DNA from 4 places in the Streptomyces sp. NPDC050617 genome. Region 2 is predicted to be linked to each of the others. Evidence: riboswitches for the same ligand, from Rfam matches in the RefSeq annotation. Region 2 holds a riboswitch; each other region holds the start of a gene.

The links. Region 2 has a riboswitch for cyclic di-AMP ahead of AB0I49_RS20535 (C40 family peptidase). Riboswitches for the same ligand answer to the same signal wherever they lie in the genome.
Positions count from the first base shown of each region.
Region 1: another riboswitch for cyclic di-AMP. It lies ahead of AB0I49_RS00365 (M23 family metallopeptidase); the one in region 2 lies ahead of AB0I49_RS20535 (C40 family peptidase).
Region 3: another riboswitch for cyclic di-AMP. It lies ahead of AB0I49_RS16790 (peptidoglycan DD-metalloendopeptidase family protein); the one in region 2 lies ahead of AB0I49_RS20535 (C40 family peptidase).
Region 4: another riboswitch for cyclic di-AMP. It lies ahead of AB0I49_RS34190 (transglycosylase family protein); the one in region 2 lies ahead of AB0I49_RS20535 (C40 family peptidase).

Region 1 covers NZ_JBFAIS010000001.1:84,390-87,587, forward strand. The annotation lists gene AB0I49_RS00360 (pitrilysin family protein) at 1-1,030, shown strand, start outside; cyclic di-AMP (ydaO/yuaA leader) riboswitch at 1,260-1,416, shown strand; gene AB0I49_RS00365 (M23 family metallopeptidase) at 1,430-2,236, shown strand; gene AB0I49_RS00370 (HPr family phosphocarrier protein) at 2,385-2,666, opposite strand; gene AB0I49_RS00375 (GNAT family N-acetyltransferase) at 2,909-3,198, shown strand, end outside.
Region 2 covers NZ_JBFAIS010000015.1:12,145-15,342, forward strand. The annotation lists gene AB0I49_RS20525 (helix-turn-helix transcriptional regulator) at 1-480, opposite strand, end outside; gene AB0I49_RS20530 (ATP-binding protein) at 704-1,135, shown strand; gene AB0I49_RS20535 (C40 family peptidase) at 1,429-1,899, opposite strand; cyclic di-AMP (ydaO/yuaA leader) riboswitch at 1,903-2,112, opposite strand; gene AB0I49_RS20540 (hypothetical protein) at 2,391-2,699, opposite strand; gene AB0I49_RS20545 (ATP-dependent Clp protease proteolytic subunit) at 2,706-3,198, opposite strand, start outside.
Region 3 covers NZ_JBFAIS010000011.1:29,722-32,919, reverse strand. The annotation lists gene AB0I49_RS16795 (PP2C family protein-serine/threonine phosphatase) at 55-1,413, shown strand; cyclic di-AMP (ydaO/yuaA leader) riboswitch at 1,689-1,838, shown strand; gene AB0I49_RS16790 (peptidoglycan DD-metalloendopeptidase family protein) at 1,850-3,198, shown strand, end outside.
Region 4 covers NZ_JBFAIS010000038.1:17,742-20,939, forward strand. The annotation lists gene eno (phosphopyruvate hydratase) at 1-1,006, opposite strand, end outside; gene AB0I49_RS34190 (transglycosylase family protein) at 1,320-2,036, opposite strand; cyclic di-AMP (ydaO/yuaA leader) riboswitch at 2,039-2,183, opposite strand; gene AB0I49_RS34195 (transglycosylase family protein) at 2,478-3,198, opposite strand, start outside.

The DNA.
Region 1 (3,198 bases), on a different contig from region 2:
CCTGCTCGCCGACGCGCTGCGGGCGCCGGCCTTCGCGGACAGCGAGATCGAGCGGCTCGTGGGCAACCGCCTCGACGAGATCCCGCACGAGCTGGCCAACCCGGCCCGGCGGGCCGCCATGGCGCTGTCCAAGCAGCTCTTCCCCGCGGGCGCCCGCATGTCGCGGCCCCGCCAGGGCACCGAGGACACCGTCCGGAACATCGACGCCGCGGCCGTACGGGCTTTCTACGAGGCGCACGTACGGCCCGCCACCGCGACCGCCGTGGTCGTCGGCGACTTCACCGGCGTCGACCTGGCCGAGGCCCTCGCGGACACGCTCGGCACGTGGACCGGCGGCACCGCCGAGCCGTATCCGGTCACGCCCATCACCGCCGACGACACCGGCCGGGTGGTGATCGTGGACCGCCCCGGCGCCGTGCAGACCCAGCTGCTCATCGGCCGGATCGGCCCCGACCGGCACGACCGCGTCTGGCCCGCCCAGGTCCTCGGCGCGTACTGCCTCGGCGGCACCCTCACCTCGCGCCTGGACCGCGTCCTGCGCGAGGAGAAGGGCTACACCTACGGTGTCCGCTCCTACGCCCAGGTGCTGCGCTCCTCGGAGCCCACGGCCCTCCAGGGGTCCACGGGCGCCTCGCTGCTGGCCATCAGCGGCTCGGTGGACACCGAGTCCACCGGACCGGCGCTCGCGGACCTGTGGACCGTGCTGCGGACGCTGGCCGCCGAGGGGCTGACGGACGCCGAGCGCGACGTCGCCGTGCAGAACCTCGTGGGCGTCGCCCCGCTGAAGTACGAGACGGCCGCCGCCGTCGCCGGGACGCTCGCCGACCAGGTCGAGCAGCACCTCCCGGACGACTTCCAGGCCCAGCTGTACGCGCGCCTCGCGGAGACCGGCACGGTGGAGGCCACCGCGGCCGCCGTCAGCGCCTTCCCGGCCGACCGGCTCGTCACGGTCCTCGTCGGCGACGCCGCGGAGATCCAGGGGCCCGTCAAGGCGCTCGGCATCGGAGAGGTGACGGTCGTCTCCGGCTGACCGCCGGGAAAAAGGACCGCGATAACGGCAGGACCCCCATAACGGGGTGAGTGGGGCGCGAGGGACCTTTGGGGCCTTCGCGCCCCGCTGTATGTCCGGTTTATCGGAGAGGTTGCCTTTCTGCTGTGTGGCCTAGGGCACAAAATCGCGGTTCTGTTTGCCGATTGAAAGAAGCGCCGAATAAGTTCGTGGCGGTTGTCCGTCAGATGTGAGTCGCATCCGCGGCCCCGGGCAACCATCGCCGAGTCCCCGAGATGGCGTGAGCCAGGGGAGCCGGGGACCCACACGTCCCTGGGGTGAATCGGACCCCTTCCCGGAGGGGCCCGTAGGAGACCTTCCTGCTCCGAACCCGTCAGCTAACCCGGTAGGCGAGAAGGAAGGAAAGGATCAGCCGTACCTATGGCGTTCACCCGTGCCACCGGGAAGCACCGTCGTCCGAGCCGCGCCGTGCGCGTCGGCGCCAACGCGGCGGGGGTCGCGACCCTGGCCGCGACCGGCGTCGTCGCCGGCCTCGCCTCCCCGGCCCTCGCGTCCGGCGGCGACCGCGCCCCGCAGGTCGAGGACACCGGCCTCACCCAGGCCGTCGTCATGAGCAACGACGTCGCCGACAGCATCGGCGCCCAGGCCGACACCCAGCAGCACGCGGCCGAGGCGGCCGCCGCCAAGGCGAAGGCCGAAGCCGAGGCCAAGGCGAAGGCCGCCGAGGCCAAGAAGCGCGCCGAGGAGGCCAAGCGGAAGGCCGACGCGGAGCGCGCCGCCAAGGCGAAGGCCGCCCGAGACGAGGAGCGCAGGCGGCTCAACGCCTTCGTCCTGCCGGTCGACGGCTCGTACGTCTCCACCGGCTACAAGGCGTCCAGCGGACTGTGGTCCTCCGGCAGCCACACCGGCGTCGACTTCCACGCCGGCCAGGGCTCCTCCGTGCACGCCGTGGGCGCGGGCACCGTCGTGGAGGCCGGCTGGGGCGGCGCGTACGGCAACAACATCGTCATCAAGATGAACGACGGCACGTACACGCAGTACGGGCACCTCTCCTCCATCGGCGTCTCCGTCGGCCAGACGGTCACTCCGGGGCAGCAGATAGCCCTCTCGGGCGCCACCGGCAACGTCACCGGCCCGCACCTGCACTTCGAGGCCCGTACGTCCCCCGAGTACGGCTCCGACATCGACCCCGTCGCGTACCTGCGCGCGCACGGCGTCAGCCTCTGAACCTCGCACAGAAGGCCCCGGCCCTCCCGGCCGGGGCCTTCTGCGTGCGCGAGTGCCGCCTGTACGCACGCAAAAGCCGCGGCGACCGTGAGAACAGTCACCGCGGCCCGTCGCCGCGCGCGGCCGTGCCGCGCCGGTGGAAACCGAATCAGACGGTCTCCGGGAGCTCCTCGAGGCCCTCGGCGACCAGCTTCGCGAGGCGGTCGAGCGCGGCCTCGGCGTCGTCGGCCTCGGAGGCGAGGACGATCTCCTCGCCGCCCTGGGCGCCCAGGCCCAGCACCGCCAGCATGGAGGCGGCGTTGACCGGGTTGCCGTCGGCCTTGGCGATCGTCACGGGGACGCCCGAGGCGGTCGCGGCTCGGACGAAGATCGACGCGGGGCGGGCGTGCAGCCCCTCGGCCCAGCCGACGGTGACGCGGCGCTCAACCATGGTGTTGCCCTTCAAGTCGTCATTGGTTGTCTAGACCAGTCTCTCACGGTGCCGCCGTCGCTCCTGCGGAGACGTCCGGCGCCGCGCCGCCCCCTGCTCCCTCCTCCATTGTGCCGCCCCGCCCGCCGTCACCCGCCTCCACCTGCCGTGCTCCCGCGCCCGCCGCGCCCCTCCCCACCCTGCCCCGACCCTCCGGTGTCCGCGAGCCGAGCTCTGTCGGCGCCCGGTCGTACGCTGGCCCCATGCACACGCCGTCGGAGCACGCCGCGTACCCGACCCACTGGGAAGCCGATGTCGTGCTGCGCGACGGCGGCACGGCTCAGATCCGGCCCATCACCGAAGCCGACGCGCAGCGCCTGACCAGCTTCTACGAGCAGGTCTCGGACGAGTCGAAGTACTACCGCTTCTTCGCCCCCTATCCGCGCCTGTCCGACCGCGACGTCCACCGCTTCACCCACCACGACTACGTGGACCGGGTCGGCCTCGCCGCCACGGTCGGCGACGAGTTCATCGCCACCGTCCGCTACGACCG
Region 2 (3,198 bases):
GGTCATCCGCACCGCCACCAACTCCTCGACCTGCTCGTCGGGCGGGTCGCCCAGCGCCGCCCGGGTGACCGCGCGCGCGTACTCGGGCGTCTGGAGCAGCCCCGGCACCACGGTCGTCTCCAGCGTGCGGGCCTGTGAGGCCGCGGTCTCCAGCGAGATGAAGTCCCGGTACTCGGCGGGCAGCAGGTCGCCGTACGCGTACCACCAGGTGTTCCGCGCCCCGTTCCGGTCCGCGGGGCCGGGGCTGCACAGTGCCGTCAGCAGGGCGCGCCGTTCGGCGTCCACCACCTCGTACGCGTCCAGGAGTCGCACCACGTCGGCGGGTTTCACGCCACTGCGACCGGTCTCGATACGGCTGACTTTCGACTGGTGCCAGCCCACCGCCGCCGCTGCCTGACGGCTCGTGAGCCCGGCCGTCTCGCGCTGTCGCCGCAGTTCCGCGCCGAGTTTGCGGCGGCGCACCGCAGGACCGTTCCCCATGATGACTCCTTTCACTCGGTGTCAATGCGCCAGTGTGCCGCGCAAATACGGTCTCCCGTCGCAGAGTTCACCGCTTTGAGCGACAGATATATGCACATCCGGCTGGATTGCCGCGGGGGCGACACCATCGATGGCAATCTGTCGCGGAGAGCCGTCCGGGGCACTCACACTTCACCGCGCAACGCCCCGGAAACCGGCCGGGTGGGAAAGGAACAACGCCGCCATGGCAGACCTGCAGGAAGCATCCGTCTCTCTGCCGACCGTGCCCGCCTCGGTCTCCGCGGCCCGGAGCCACGTCACGAACGTGCTCGCCGAATGGGGCCTGCCGGAGCGGACCGAGGCGGGCGGCATCGTCCGGCTGATCGTCTCCGAGCTCGCCACCAACGTGGTCCAGCACACGTGGGGGCGGTCGCCCGTCTTCACCGTGGTCGTCCAGCTCGACCGGGGCGAACTGCTGCGCATCGGCGTCGCCGACAGCCATCCGGGCCGCCCCAGGCGGCTCCCCGCCGCCGTCCAGCAGGACAACGGCCGCGGCATGGTCATCGTCCGCACCCTCACCAAGGAACTCGGCGGCACCCTCACCATCACCCCCGCCCCCGACGGCGGCAAGACCGTATGGATCACCCTGCCCTGGACGAGCCCACGGGCTCTGTGACCTGGCCGGACGACCGCCCCGGGGCCCGCCGGCCGGGACCTGATGGCGGACCGCCGTCGCGAGGCGTCGGCCGGGGCCGTGCTGCCGGGGTGCGTCCACGCCCGGACGGCGTCGCGGTGGTGGTGCAGGGCGGGAAGACCCCCTTCGCCAGGTCGGTGAGCAACGAGGCGAGCGGGGTCATCCCACCCTCGGACCGGGAAACGGCATGTGACTCCTCAAGGGACGTACGGGCGCTGTCCTGGCGCGCTCGAACTACCCTCGGTCACTGACATCGCCGGGTGCCCGGCGGCCCGTCAGCCCACGCGCCCGTAACTGACGCTCCGCGACCAGATCTTCTCCAGGCGCACCACCGTCCCGCTCTTCGGAGCGTGCCAGATCCGGCCCCTGCCGGCGTAGATGCCCACGTGGTAGACGCCGCCGCGGGAGTGGAAGAAGACCAGGTCGCCGCCCTTGCGGGAGGAAGCCGAGACATGCCGGGCGCGGTTGTACTGCGCGGCGGCCGTGCGCGGCAGCCGCTTGCCGGCGCGCTTGAAGGAGTAGAGGGTCAGGCCCGAGCAGTCGAAGCGGTAGGGGCCGGACGCCCCGTAGCGGTAAGGGGAGCCCTTCTTCGACGCCGCTACGCGCAGCGCCTTGGTGGACGCCGTGGCGGCCTCGGCCTCGGGGGCGCCGCTCGGCAGGAGAGCGGCGGCGCCGAAGGCGGCCAGGGTGAGTACGGAGGCGGCGCCGGTCCTGGACAGCAGTCGGGGGCGTGTGTGCGCTGTCATGCGCGACCCTTCGTCAACCGCCTGTGAAGGATGACCTGTCGGGTTCGGGCTGGCGAAGTTGCCCGGCCGCGTCCGCGGCTTCACCCCGAGGGGACCGCCTGTCGCACTTCGTCGATCAGGCGGCCCCCGCCGTGCTCGGGTCCTCCACTCCTGCCGATGCACTCTTGTCGACCAGACGCCCGGCACGGCGGCAGGACTCGGCGTCCGCCCGGACCGCCCCGCGGAGGCGGGGGCTTGTCGTCTCAGGGATCTTGACGCATCCCTGGTACGAATTCCGAGCCGAAATCGCCTTATGTGAGGCTGGTCACGACTGACCTGTTCGGGTGGACGCGCGGAGATTTCGTTCCGCGTCCCGAACCGTACGCAGCCCCGCACCAGCGGTGCGGTATCGCCGCCCGACCAGTACCCGCGCGCATCGCGCAAGTTGATCACTGCGAATCGTCCAGGCCCGTATACGCCTATCGGGGGATGGGCATTGAGCTACCTGCGGGTCAACTCACCGGACCCGATGGCATCGTCACCCGGCCCGTCCGCCGCTCCCCGTCCAGTACCCGCATGGCACGTTCCAGCGTGGGCGCGTGCAGCTCGCTCTCGCCGCGCTCGTGCATCACGGCCAGCGCGTCGCGCAGCCCCGCGGCCTTGGCGGCCAGCGCCTGAGCCGCCCGCAGCGCGGCGTAAGTGTCGTGGCCGCGCGCCGGGTTGACGCGGCCCAGCAGGTCGACCGCCTCCAGATAGCGGTCGACGAGCTCGCTCTCCGCGCGCGTGAGCGGCGGCAGCGGCGGCAGTTCGGGCGGCAGCACCGGAGCTCACCGGGCGCCGGGCGAGCCGGCGCCCGGCGCGGCGCCGTTGGCCTTGCGGCTGCTGACCAGGTGGTCCACCAGCCCGTACGCCACGGCGCCCGCGGCGTCGAAGACCTTGTCGCGCTCGATGTCCGAGCTGACGCGCCCGGCGCTCTGCCCGGTGTGCCGTACGAGCATCTCCTCCAGCTGCTCGCGCGTGCGCAGCAGTTCCCTGGCGTGGATCTGGAGGTCCGAGGTCTGCCCCTGGATCGGCTCGCTGAAGAACGGCTGGTGGATCAGGACGCGCGCGTTCGGCAGCGCGAACCGCTTGCCGGGGGTGCCCGCGGCCAGCAGTACGGCGGCGCTGGACGCCGCCTGGCCCAGGCAGCCCGTCTCGATGTCGCACGACACGTAGCGCATCGTGTCGTAGATGGAGGTCATGGCGGAGAACGAGCCGCCGGGGGAGTTGATGTAGAGCGAGATGTCCTGGTCGGGCGCGGCGTGTTCGAGGTGCATGAAC
Region 3 (3,198 bases), on a different contig from region 2:
GAGGGCGCGCCCGCGGGGGTGTCCTCGCGACCGTCCATGGGGATGTCCGCGGGGATGTCCGCCCGACCGTCCGCGAACGGGCTCTCCCGCCGCGCCGTGATCGCCAACCGCCTGGCGCTCTGGCTCCCCGCCGTGCTCATCGTCGGCGGCGTCCTCTTCGACGTCCTGACCCCGCCGAAGTACACCGGGGCCCCCTTCCTGTCGGCCGCTCCGCTGGTCGCGGCACCGCTCTTCGGGCGGCGCGGCACGGCGGCCGTCGCCGTCGCGGCCGTGGCCGCCGCGGCCGGGACCAACGCGTACCACCGGGCGGTGAACTCCTTCGAGACCGCGACCAAGACCGCGACCGTCCTGACCGTCGCCATCCTCGCGCTCGGCATCAACCGCATCGTGCGCCGCAGCGACCAGCAGCTGGAGTCCGCGCGCGGCATCGCGGAGGCGGCCCAGCGCGCCGTGCTGCCGACGCCCCCGGCCAGTATCGGCGTGGGGCTGTGCGTCGCGGCGCGCTATGTGGCGGCGCAGGCGGACGCCCGTATCGGCGGCGATCTGTACGCGGTGCAGGACACTCCGCACGGCGTACGCGTCATCGTCGGCGACGTCCGGGGCAAGGGACTGGAGGCGGTCGAGGCGGTCGCCGTCGTGATCGGCGCGTTCCGGGAGGCGGCGGAGCAGGAGGCGACCCTGGAAGCGCTCGCGGCGCGGCTGGAGCGGGCGTTGCAGCGGGAGGGGGCGAGACGGGAGGGGCTGGACCAGTTCGAGGGGTTCACCACGGCCGTACTCGCGGAGGTGGCGGTGACGGGGGCGGAGCCGGGGGCGGGATCGGAGTCGGAGTCGGCGTCGGAGTCGGGGGCGGTGACGGGGGTGGAATCGGCGTCGGAGCCGGTATCGGGGCCGGAGTCGGATGGCGCGGTGCTGCGCGTCGTGAACCGCGGCCACCCGCCGCCGCTGCTGCTGTACGCGGACGGCAAGGCGGTGGAGGCATCGCCGGAGGTGCCGGCGCTGCCGCTGGGCATGGGCGACCTGGGCGTATGGCCGGACCGGGTGGACGTATGGGACTTTCCGGCGGGAACGACGCTGCTGCTGTTCACGGACGGGGTGACGGAGGCCAGGGACGAGCGGGGCGTCTTCTACGATCCGCAGGCCCGGCTGAACGGGCGGCTGTTCGACGGGCCGGACCTGCTGCTGGAGGAACTCGCGGCGGATGTCGCGCGGCATACGGGCGGGGGGACGTCGGACGATATGGCCCTGCTGGCGATCCGGCGGGGCGGGAGCGGGGGCGGAGGCGCGGGCCCGAGCGGGGGCGCGGGCCGGAGTGGGAGCGCGGGCCCAAGCGGGGGCGGGAGCGCGGGTCCAGGCGGGAGCGGGGGCGGAGCGGGGCGGCTGCCGGGGGCCGGGGATCGGGAACACGGTGCGTAGTGGATCTTGATCACTGCGCATAACGACTGGTGCACGATCGCCGCCGAGGGGTTTCGGCTGCTGCGACGACTCGACCGCTTTCGCCGACGCGTGTCCATAAAGTCCTCACCAAAGCCTGCGCGGATTACGGGCAACAGCTTGGTATCCGGGTCTCGCTTCTATTAACGTTCGATAACGCAGCGCGGTCGTCACAACCGCCGCAAGAGGCGGCACCGTGCGCCTTCGCCGAATCCCGCAGGCACCAGCAACACCGGCAACACCGTACGTACCCAGCACCATCGGCAGCACCGGCAACACGAGGCACCAGGGAACCGGGGAACCACCAACCTTGGGGTGAGTCGGACGCCTTCGCGAGAAGGGGCCCGTAGGAGACCTTCCTGCTCCGAACCCGTCAGCTAACCCGGTAGGCGAGAAGGAAGGAAAGGAGTGCGCCCCCGTGGCGTCCAACAAGCCTGCCCTCGACGAGCCGATGTACGAGCCGGCGTACGAGTCGATGTACGAGCCGACGCACGCTCGGTCGTTTGAGCCCCCGTACGAACCCGCCGTACTTGCCGAGCCTGCCGCATCCGCCTCCGGTTTCGAGACCGTTGAGGCCGGCCCGGTCCCCGACGCCCACGCCGCCGCCGCGCACTTCGCAGCGGATGGTGGAGCGGACGCTGAAGTGGACGCTGAAGCGGACCCCAATGAGGGCTGGTCGGGGGAGCGGGGCGCGGAGCTGTGGGAGGAGTGGAACCCCGCCGAGGACCCCGCGGGCCCGGCCCGCGGCAAGCACCGGGTCGGCAAGCAGCGCGGCGGCACGATGGCCCGTAGCGGAGCGGTGCTCGGCGTCGGTGTCATCGCGGCGGTCGGGGCGGGCGGCATGGCGAGCGCCAAGGACCGCCCGGCGCCGCCGATATCCGTGCCCGACCTGGCGCATCTGGCCGATCAGGTGGGCGAGTTGCCGGGGAAGCTGCCGGCCGTCGAGGACCTGCCGGGCATCGGCTCGCTCGTAGCGGACGACTCCGCTCCGGAGACGGCGGGGGCTTCTGAGGCTTCCGTTGCGGATCAGCAGCCGCTGTCCCGGATGGGCCTGTCCGCGGAGGACGCGGCGAACGGCGTCGCCGACGCGGGTGAGGCGCTCCGCGCCCGCATCCTTCAGCAGGCCGAGCACCAGCAGTCCGCCGCGGCCGACGAGTCGCGTGATGCCGCCGCCCGAGCCGCGGAGGCCGAGGCCGCCGACGCGGCGGCGAAGCGGAAGGCGGATGCCGAGGCAGAAGCGGAAGCGGCGGCCAAGCGGAAGGCCGAGAAGGCGGCGGAGGCTGCGGAGGCGGCTGAGGCCGCGAAGGCCGCCCACCAGAAGGCGGAGGGGAAGCCGGGGGCGACGGCGCAGGGCACGGCGCAGGCTCAGCCGACGGGCTCGTACACGCTGCCCGTCGGCTCGTACACGCTTACCGCCGGATTCGGCCAGTCGGGCGACATGTGGTCCGCCAACCACACCGGGCAGGACTTCGCGGCGCCGACGGGTACGCCGATCAAGGCGGTGCACGGCGGCACGATCACGCAGGCCGGGTGGGCGGGTTCGTACGGCTACCGCACGGTGCTCACCCTGGACGACGGCACTGAGCTGTGGTTCTGCCACCAGTCGTCGATCTCCGTGACCTCCGGAAAGGTGAAGACGGGCGACGTCATCGGCCGGGTCGGCGCGACCGGCAATGTCACCGGCCCCCATCTGCACCTGGAGGTGCGGCCGGGCGGGGGCGCCCCGGTGGACCCGATGACGTGGCTGCGGGGGCACGGCTTGAAGCT
Region 4 (3,198 bases), on a different contig from region 2:
CCTTGACCAGCAGGGCGTTGGCGGCGCCCTCCTCGATGCCGCGGCCGAGCCGCTCCGGGTTGGTGACGAACAGGTCGTCGCCGACGATCTGGACCTTCTCGCCCAGCTTGTCGGTGAGGACCTTCCAGCCCGCCCAGTCGTCCTCGTACAGCGGGTCCTCGATGGAGACCAGCGGGTAGGAGGCGACGAGCTCCTCGTAGTACTCCGTCATCTGCGCGGCGGAGCGCTCCTGGCCCTCGAAGGCGTAGACGCCGTCCTTGTAGAACTCGGAGGCGGCGACGTCGAGCGCCAGCGCGATGTCCTGGCCGGGCGCGTAACCGGCCTGCTTGATGGCCTCGATGATGAGGTCGAGCGCCTCGCGGTTCGAGCCCAGGTTCGGGGCGAAGCCGCCCTCGTCGCCGAGGCCGGTGGACAGGCCGCGCTCCTTCAGCACGCTCTTGAGCGTGTGGTAGACCTCGGCGCCCCAGCGCAGCGCCTCGGAGAAGGACTCCGCGCCGATCGGCGCGATCATGAACTCCTGGATGTCCACGTTGGAGTCGGCGTGCGAGCCGCCGTTGAGGATGTTCATCATCGGCACCGGCAGCAGGTGCGCGTTCGGGCCGCCGAGGTAGCGGAAGAGCGGCAGGTCGGACGCCTCGGAGGCGGCGTGCGCGACGGCGAGGGAGACGCCGAGGATGGCGTTGGCGCCGAGCGAGGACTTGTCCGCGGTGGCGTCCAGGTCGAACATCGCCTGGTCGATCAGGCGCTGCTCGGTGGCGTCGTAGCCGACGAGCTCCGGGCCGATCTGCTCGATGACGGCGAGGACGGCCTTCTCGACGCCCTTGCCCTGGTAGCGGTTGCGGTCGCCGTCACGCAGCTCCAGCGCCTCGAAGGCACCGGTGGAGGCGCCGGACGGCACGGCGGCACGGCCCGTGGAGCCGTCGTCGAGGCCGACCTCGACCTCGACCGTGGGGTTGCCTCGCGAGTCGAGGATCTCGCGAGCTACGACGACGTCGATGGACGGCACGAGTGTCTCCTTCATGGGGTGACTGGTTTCTGCACCCCGAGCCTAACGGGCCGGGGGACGTCCGCCCGCGCGCAGCCCGGACCGTGAGCGGAAAAATGGGCCGAAGAGCCAGATCAGAGGATGAATGACGGCGTTGTTCGCCGAAGGGGGAATGGGGCGGGAACCGGACAGGTCCGAAGGACCGGCGACGGGCCCCGGATATGCGAGTGCCCCGCTACGGCGCGATCGGGGGGGGGGATGGCGCGCCGGAGCGGGGCGGTCTCTCATGAGCGGAGAGACGGGGGCGGCGGTGAAGCCGCCCCCAGGGAACGGATCAGCTCAGGTGGAGCTGCTGACCCGGGTAGATCAGGTTGGCGTCGGAGACGATGCCCTTGTTCAGGTTGTACAGCTTCTGCCAGCCGCCCTTGACGCCGTGCTCCTTGGCGATCTTGCCGAGGGTGTCGCCGGACTTGACCTTGTACTCGCCGTCGCCCTTCTGGATGGACTTCGGCGCGACGGGCTTCGGCGCGGCCTGCTTGGGGGCCTGCTGCTTCGGAGCCTGCTGCTTCGGCGCGTAGTGCTTGGGGGCCTGCTGCTTCGGCGCGGCCTGGCGCTGGCTGCGGTCCGCGTGCTGCGTGCCGCGGCTGCTGGAGCCGGTGTCGACGCCGGCGGCGGGGCCGCCGGAGGTCAGGTTGCCGGCGCCGGCGCAGGACCAGGCGCCCGGGCCCTGCATGGCGAGCAGCTTCTCGGCGGTGGCGATCTGCTGGCCCTTGGTGGCCTGGTCGGCGCGCGGGGCGTACTGGGTGCCACCCGCGGCGGCCCAGCTGGACTGGTTGAACTGCAGGCCGCCGTAGTAGCCGTTGCCGGTGTTGATCGACCAGTTACCACCGGACTCGCACTGCGCGACCTTGTCCCAGGTGGAGACGGAGGCGGCGGAGGCCGAGGTGGCGCCCATCAGCGGGACGGCGACAGCGGCACCGGCGACGCCGGCGAGCGTGGCGACACGGACGGCCTTGGACGGACGGCGGTGCTTGCCCTTGGAGATAAGCATGTTGGTTTCCTCACCGACGCCTACGAGGTGAGCTGTCGGGTTCGGGCTGTGAGCTGCCCGGCCTCGTGTGCCGGAGCACACGGGGCTTCACCCCTAGCCGTCCCGGTCCCCGTCGGTGTCGACGGGCCGTTCCGGCGGCCTACCTGGTTCCCCCGCTCCTGCCTACGGCGCTTTCGCGACGAATCCAGCGACCGCCGGCAGGATTCGGCGTGGCGATCGTGGTGCTCACGGTGGCGAGCGGTGACGACGTTAAACACACTGCCCAGGAGGGTTCAAACCCCCCTCCCTGACGGCAGTTGCCTCTACTTACCCACAGAAACAGCGCATTTCCGCAGGTGAGAGACGGTAGGGAAAGATCGGACAGGCGGGGAACCCGGGACTGTCAACGAGACCCATGTCTCACTTTCCGCCGGAACGGACATACCGCCCGTACCGTCGGACTCACGTCCCGAGATCAAGCTTTTGACCAGGGAAAATGAGATCGGGGTCGCTTCCCACGGTGCTGTGGTTGCGTTCGTAGAGGGTGTTCCAGCCGCCGGAGACGGAGTGCTCCTCCGCGATCACGGACAGGCTGTCTCCCGACTGCACCGTGTAGTCACGGGGGGCCTGTTGGGGCGTACGGGACGCGTGCCCGCCGCGCGATTCCCCGCCGCGCGAGGCATGCCGGCCGCCGCTCCGCCCGCCGTCGTCCCGCGCGGGGCCTTCGGCGCCGTCGCTCCCCTTGCTCCCCGCGCTCCCCTTCTCCCCCTCATCGGAACCGCCGCGGTGCCGGCCCTCGCCGGACGTCGGTGTGCCCGTGGCCCCGGTCGCGGGGGTGGTGGGGTCGGCGGAGGTCCCAGGGGGCGTGGAAGGGGTGCTGGAGGGCGTCTGGGAGGGCTTGCCGCCGGGCTCGGGGCTCTCGGCCGAACCGGACCCCTTCTTACCGGCGTCCGCCTCACCGGTCCCCTTCTTACCCGGATCACTCGAATCACCCGGGCTGCCCGGACCGCCCGTACCGCTCGGCGTCGTGCTCGGCCCGCCCTTCGGGGAGTGGGTCTTGCCCGAGTCCGTACGGTCGTCGCCCGAGGAGCCCTTCGACGGCCCCGAGCTGTGCGACGGCGCGGGCGACTGGGCGGAGGGCTTCGAGGAGGACTCGGCGGACGGCTTCGAGGAGGGCGCCTCG